One region of the Labrys sp. ALF-8 genome, then DNA from elsewhere that is predicted to be linked to it. Evidence: riboswitches for the same ligand, from Rfam matches in the RefSeq annotation. Region 1 holds a riboswitch; the other holds the start of a gene.

The links. A riboswitch is a leader RNA that binds a small molecule or an ion and turns the genes downstream of it on or off. The one in region 1 is predicted to bind thiamine pyrophosphate.
Region 2: it holds a riboswitch for thiamine pyrophosphate, as region 1 does, so the genes downstream of both, thiC (phosphomethylpyrimidine synthase ThiC) here and thiB (thiamine ABC transporter substrate binding subunit) in region 1, are expected to answer to the same signal.

The regions. Positions count from the first base shown of each region.
Region 1 covers NZ_AP048538.1:1,998,315-2,001,719, reverse strand. Annotated here, with positions in the region: gene AC6H34_RS29695 (ABC transporter ATP-binding protein) at 1-136, shown strand, start outside; gene AC6H34_RS29690 (HAD family hydrolase) at 152-820, shown strand; TPP riboswitch at 911-1,025, shown strand; gene thiB (thiamine ABC transporter substrate binding subunit) at 1,092-2,093, shown strand; gene AC6H34_RS29680 (ABC transporter permease subunit) at 2,192-3,405, shown strand, end outside.
Region 2 covers NZ_AP048537.1:2,755,863-2,759,267, forward strand. Annotated here, with positions in the region: gene AC6H34_RS12710 (FAD-dependent oxidoreductase) at 1-47, opposite strand, end outside; gene thiC (phosphomethylpyrimidine synthase ThiC) at 31-1,872, opposite strand; TPP riboswitch at 1,962-2,069, opposite strand; gene AC6H34_RS12720 (YbaK/EbsC family protein) at 2,209-2,673, shown strand; gene AC6H34_RS12725 (ABC transporter substrate-binding protein) at 3,170-3,405, shown strand, end outside.

The DNA.
Region 1 (3,405 bases):
CGACAAGATCTGTGTGATCGAGGCAGGCCGGGTCGTGGAGGAGGGCACGCATGAGGCCCTGCTCGCGCGCGGCGGCCGTTACGCCAACCTCTATGCCGTGCAGTTTCGCGACGAGCCCGAGCTCTCGCCCCTTTGAGAAGGTTCCTGTTCCGTGAAGTCCGTTGCCCTGTTCGATCTCGATGGCACCCTCGTCGATGCCGATCATCTTCACTACGAGGCATGGAAGCACATGCTCTCGCCGCACGGCATCGATCTCACTGAGAAATCCTATCGCACCGATGTCATGGGGGCGCCCAACAGCCTTCTCCTGTCGAGTTTGCTCAAGGATCTCGACGAAAAAGCCGGCCTCGCCCTGATCGACGACAAGGAGGAGATGTTCCGCCGGCTCTTCGTCAAGGTGGAGCCGGCCCGCGGGCTGAACGCTTTCCTGGACTGGCTCGCAGGCCGCGGCGTGCCGGTTGGCGTCGTCACCAACGCGCCGAGGGCCAATGCCGAGCACCAGCTCAACGGGTTGGGATTGGTGGAGCGCTTTCCGCAAGTGGTGATCGGTGCCGAGGTGGCGCGGCCCAAGCCCTTTCCCGACCCCTATCTGGCCGGGCTGGAGCGTCTGGGCGGTACGGCCGCGAAGAGCCTCGCCTTCGAGGATTCTCGTTCGGGAATCGCCGCCGGCAAGGCGGCGGGCCTTGCCGTCATCGGGCTGATGACGGGCATGAGCGAGGCGGCGATGCTTGCAGAAGGGGTGGACCTCGCCATTCCCGACTATGAGGATCCACGCCTCATGCCCTTCGCCGCACGCCGCATGGAGCTCGCGGGAGGCTAGGGGAATCCGCGGAAGGACGATACCCCGGCTTTGCACTGCCCAGCCGGCAAAGAATCGCCTTTCCCTCTCCCTCCGAACACGCTAACACCAGATCGTCTCATGGGGTGCCCGCAAGGGCTGAGAGGCCGAAGGCGTGGTGCTTTCGGGCCAACCCATCGAACCTGATCCGGGTCGTACCGGCGGAGGGATGAGCCTTGAAGCAGCACGTTTCCATTGCGCTCTCTTCAGAGTCGTTGTCCGTCCCGATCCGTCGTCGATATGGAGGACGCTCATGCTGAAGAAAATCCTGGCCGCGCTCACGCTTGCGGTCCTCGCCACGGCTGCCTCCGCGCAGGAGAAGCCCGTTCTCACCATCTACACCTATGAGAGCTTCTCGGGCGAATATGGTCCTGGCAAGCAGTTGCAGACTGCGTTCGAAGCCAAGTGCGGCTGCACGATCAAGTATGTTACCGCCGACGACGGCGGCGCGCTGTTCGCCAAGCTCAAGCTGGAGGGAGCATCCACCAAGGCCGACGTCGTTGTCGGCCTGGACGACAATCTCATGGGCGAGGCGGAAAAATCCGGCCTGTTCGCGCCACATGGTATCGCGACCGACGGCCTTTCCCTTCCGGAGCCCTGGACCAGCAAGATCTTCGTGCCGTTCGATTGGGGATATTTCGCTTTCGTCTATGATGGCGACAAGCTCAAGAACCCGCCAGCCAGCCTGAAGGACCTCGTTGAAAAAAAGGACGGTCCGAAGGTCGTCATCGAGGATCCGCGTACCTCCACGCCGGGGCTCGGCCTGCTTGCCTGGATGAAGGCGGTCTATGGCGACAAGGCTGGCGATGCGTGGAAGCAGTTGAAGCCACGCATCGTGACGGTTACGCCCGGCTGGTCGGAAGCCTATGGGCTCTTCCTCAAGGGCGAGGCCGACATGGTGCTCTCCTATTCCACCTCGCCTTCCTATCACATCGGGGTCGAGAAGAAGACGAACTACCACGCCGCCATGTTCCCGGAAGGGCATCAGGTGCAGGTCGAGGTCGCCGGTCTGGTGGCGAACTCCAGGCAGCAGGATCTCGGGCGCCAGTTCCTGACCTTCCTGCTTTCCGGTGACGGACAGGCGGTGCTGCCGGAAACCAACTGGATGTATCCCGCCAGGATGCCTGCCGCCGGCCTGCCCGACAGTTTCAAGGCCGTGCCCGTACCCGCCAAGGCGCTGATGTCCGACCCCGCCAAGCTCGCCGAAAGCCGCAAGGCCTGGATCGACGAATGGCTTGCGGCGATGGCGAAGTGAACGCTGGTATGGCGAGCGCAGAGGGATTGGGGGCTGATCCTTCCCGGTTCGACGAGACGGCAAGCCCGCCCCCCGTCTTTTCCAATTCCCGGTCCTGAATGCCCGGCCTCGCTCTTCTCGCAGTCCTGGCCGCTCTCGTCGTTGCCTCCCTCGCCAGCCTGTTCCTTGCGGCGGGCGGCGAGCCCTGGCAGGGCAATGTCGCCTATCTCGTCTCGATCGCGAGTTTCACGCTTTACCAGGCGCTGCTCTCGACACTCCTGTCCCTGGTATTCGGGGCGCTCGTGGCGCTGGCGCTGGCGCGGCGCCATTTCCCCGGACGACGGTTGCTGCTCGCTCTGTTCGGCGTGGCGACGGCATTGCCCGCCATTGTGGCTGTCTTCGCCTTTGCCGGCATCTTCGGCCGCGTGGGAGCCGCCAACGTCATCTTGAACGCCGTCGGACTGCCGGCCATCGCCATTTACGGCATGACCGGCATCCTTCTCGTCCATGTCTTCTTCAATGGCGCCTTCGCGGCCCGCGTCTTCCTGGCGGCGCTCGAGGCTGTGCCGGGCGAACACTGGCGCCTCGCGTCCTCGCTCGGCCTGACCGCCGGCGACGTCTTCCGCCTGATCGATTGGCCGGTGCTCCGTCGGGACATGGCGGCGCTTGGCCTTCTCATTTTCATCGCCTGCGCCACCAGCTTCGCCATTCCCCTTACGCTCGGCGGCGGGCCAGGCAGCGCGACCTTCGAGGTGGCGATCTACCAGGCGATCCATTCCGATGCCGACTTCGCCCGTGCCGCAGTGCTGGCCCTGCTGCAGATTGCGGCGATGGCGCTACTGGTCGCAGCTGCGGCGCCCCTGCTCGTCTCCACGCCCGAGGCCGCGGCCCTGGGCCGGCATATCGAGCGTCCGGACAAGGCTGACCTCCTTCTCCGCGCCGTCGATGGCCTGGTGCTGTTGGCGGCCCTCCTTCTCATCGTGCCGCCGCTGTTGTCTGTCGTCTGGGCGGGCAGGGCACTCCTGGGCGGAATGGATCCTCAGGTACCCAGGGCGCTTGCCACAAGTCTCGCCGTCGCGATCATGGCGGCAACCCTCGCGCTCGGCGCGGCGCTGCTGCTCTCGCGCTCGCGCGCAACCCTCGGAGCCAATGGCCTAAACGCGGCCGCGCGGCTCGTCGCCTCGGCCCCGCTGCTGACGCTGGCGATACCGCCCCTGGCTTTCGCCGCCGGGCTTTATGTCATCGCTCGCGCCGTCGGCGGGGCAGATCTGATCGCCATGCCGGCCCTCGTCCTCGTCAACGCCATGATGGCGCTGCCCTTCGTGCACCGACT
Region 2 (3,405 bases), on a different replicon from region 1:
CCGGCCCCGACGACGGTAATGCGGGTTCTCCTATCCGGCCGGGACATAAAGGGCCCCGCCCTGTTCGAGAAATTCGCGCGATTTCGCGGCCATCCCTTCCTGGGCTGCGGCTTCAAGGGCGCGAACTTCCTCGCGCAGATCCTGGGTGATCTTCATCGAGCAGAATTTCGGGCCGCACATCGAGCAGAAATGCGCCACCTTGTGCACATCCTTCGGCAATGTCTCGTCGTGGAAGGCGCGCGCCGTATCCGGATCGAGCGATAGGTTGAACTGGTCCTCCCAGCGGAAGTCGAACCGAGCCTGCGAGAGAGCGTCGTCGCGGATGCGGGCGGCCGGATGGCCCTTGGCCAGATCCGCCGCATGCGCGGCGATGCGATAGGTGATGACGCCGGTCTTCACATCGTCTCGGTTGGGCAGGCCGAGATGCTCCTTGGGCGTGACGTAGCAGAGCATCGCCGTGCCGAACCAGCCGATCATCGCGGCGCCGATGCCGGAGGTGATGTGATCGTAGCCGGGGGCGATGTCGGTCGTCAGCGGTCCGAGCGTATAGAAGGGAGCCTCGCCGCAGGCGGCGAGCTGCTTGTCCATGTTCTGCTTGATCTTGTGCATCGGTACATGGCCGGGGCCTTCGATCATGACCTGGCAGCCCTTGTCCCAGGCAATCCTGCCCAGTTCGCCCAGGGTTTCGAGCTCGGCGAACTGGGCCGCGTCGTTGGCATCAGCGATCGAGCCTGGCCTCAGGCCGTCGCCCAGCGAGAAGGAAACGTCATAGCGGCGCATGATGTCGCAGATCTCGTCGAAGCGTTCATAGAGAAAGCTTTCGCGATGGCCGGCGAGGCACCACCGCGCCATGATCGAGCCGCCGCGCGAGACAATGCCGGTGACGCGCCGGGCCGTCAGCGGCACATGGGCGAGCCGCACGCCGGCATGGATGGTAAAGTAGTCGACGCCCTGCTCGGCCTGCTCGATCAGCGTGTCCTTGAACACTTCCCAATCGAGCTTGAGCGGGTCGCCGTCGACCTTCTCCAGCGCCTGGTAGATCGGCACCGTGCCGATGGGCACCGGCGAGTTCCGGATGATCCAGGAACGGATATTGTGGATGTTCCGTCCGGTGGACAGGTCCATCACCGTATCGGCGCCCCAGCGTGTGGCCCAGACGAGCTTCTCCACCTCCTCGGCCGCACCGGAGGTGACGGCCGAGTTGCCGATGTTCGCGTTGACCTTCACCAGGAAGTTGCGGCCGATCACCATCGGCTCTATTTCCGGATGATTGATGTTGGCCGGCAGGATGGCCCTGCCGCGCGCGATCTCGTCCCGCACGAATTCCGGCGTCACGAAGTCGGGGATGGCGGCGCCGAAATCCTCTCCGTCGGCCCGGCGGGCGGAGGCCCCGTCCAGTGCCTGCTCCCGGGCCAGGTTTTCGCGGAAGGCCGCATAGACCATCTCCTCGGTAATCAGTCCCGCTCGGGCGAATTCGAACTGGGTGACCATTTGTCCGTCGGCCCCGCGGCGCAGGACGCGCTCGGCCGGACAGGGCTGCACCAGCCGTTCCGCCGAGACGTTGCCGTTGTCCTCGGGCTTGACGGTACGGCCCTCGACGGCAGGAAAGCCGCGAGATGCGATCCAGGCATCGCGGATGGCTGGCAGACCCTGCTTCAGATCGATCGCCGCGTCATCTTCCGTGTAGGGGCCCGAGGCATCGTAAACGCGCACCGGCTCCAAGGCAGCGTCACTGAGGCGGATTTCGCGGAATGGCACGCGCATCAGGGGATGCGAGGACGGCGCTGCGTAGACCTTGCGCGACCCTTCGATCGGCCCTGTGGTGACGCTCTGCGGCGCCGCCGTCTTGTCCTTGGGGGCTTGGTCGTTCATGGATCTCCTCCTCGAAGCGAGTTGTGGAGATCCGGGGCGACGATTGTCTGGGAGACCGGGTATCGCAACCTGGTCCTTGGGCCCAATTCGAGGCCCGCAGTTCCCGTCCCTTCGCCGGCATGACCCGGATCAGGTTCGAAGGGTTCGGTTCTGGACCATCTCAGCCCCGCTTGCGCGGGACACCCCTCGGAACGGCAGACAGCCTAGACCCGGAATCGTCATCCGTCCAGAGGGGCGTGATTGTCGGCGCAGATGCCGCGCATATGCGCGGATTTTGGCTTGGGGTCGCGGCGCTTCTTGGCTACCGTGCCCCTTTCATGTTCGTGGGCTCCCTCCATGCCGCATTCCGTCGATCGCGTCCGGCAGGCCTTGTTGGCTGCCGGCCATCCCGACACCATCGCGCAGTTCGCCAAGGGCACGCATACCGTGGCCGAGGCGGCGGCTTCCGTTGGTTGCAGCGAGGCGCAGATCGCCAAGTCGATCATCTTCCGGGCAGGCGAGACGCCGGTGCTGGTGGTTGCGTCGGGGGCCAATCGCATCGATCGCGCCAAGGTGGGCGTGGTGCTGGGGCGTAAGATCGAGCGAGCCGATCCGGCCTGGGTTCAGCACGTGACGGGTTTCGCCGTCGGAGGGGTGGCGCCGGTGGGGCATCTCGCACCGGCGCTCATCCTGATCGACGAGGATCTGCTGGCCCTGGATCCGGTCTGGGCCGCAGCCGGCTCGCCGACGCACGCCTTCCGCACTTCGCCGAAGGAGCTTGTCCGCGTGACAGGCGGCACGGTGGCCGACGTCAAGGCCTGAGCGCAGCGCACTCCATTGGTTGCCCTTGACGTAAACTGGACTGCGCCGGCGAATGGAAAGCGCCGAGCTGCATGCCATGCCGGCGCAGAGGCATTGCGTGAAGTATGGAGCGCTGTCGTTCTCCTGTCACCAAGGCCCTTGACGGGCTGGGGCAAGACATATCAAACTCTGCCAAAATGGCGCGAAAACGCGCAAGCGCCCCGCAGCCGGGGCGCCCCTTCTACTGACATCGACTGGCCGACAGCGGCGGTTCGCCTTTCATGACCCCGCACCGAAATGCCCGAGTTTGTAGTATGGTAGTGTCCCACATTAAAGTTTCCGGCCGGAGCAACCGGTCGGCGTCCGTGGGTAAAGGAAGGGTCAGAGTGCCGATGCGCTAAGTGTCCAGATCCCGAATTTCACATGCAGCCACGCATATCGGCCACAGAAGCCGAATGCCGGCGAAGCAATGCCGGAGTAGGTCTACTCGGCAACAGAATATAAAGAGGAAACGCTGATGAACAAATCCAAGGTCTACGGCACCGCTTTGGGTGCTGTCATGGCTTTCGCCGCGGGCACGCTTGCTGCCAACGCGGATGCCATCTGCAAGAACACGGTGCGCGTGCTGGCCCAGCCCCAGGACAGCCTCGCTCTCAACGAGAAGAACAAGGACGAATTCGAGAAGCTGAGCGGGGCCAGCTTCCAGATCGACTACCTCAATGAAAATGATCGGCGCGCCAAGTCCCGGGCGGA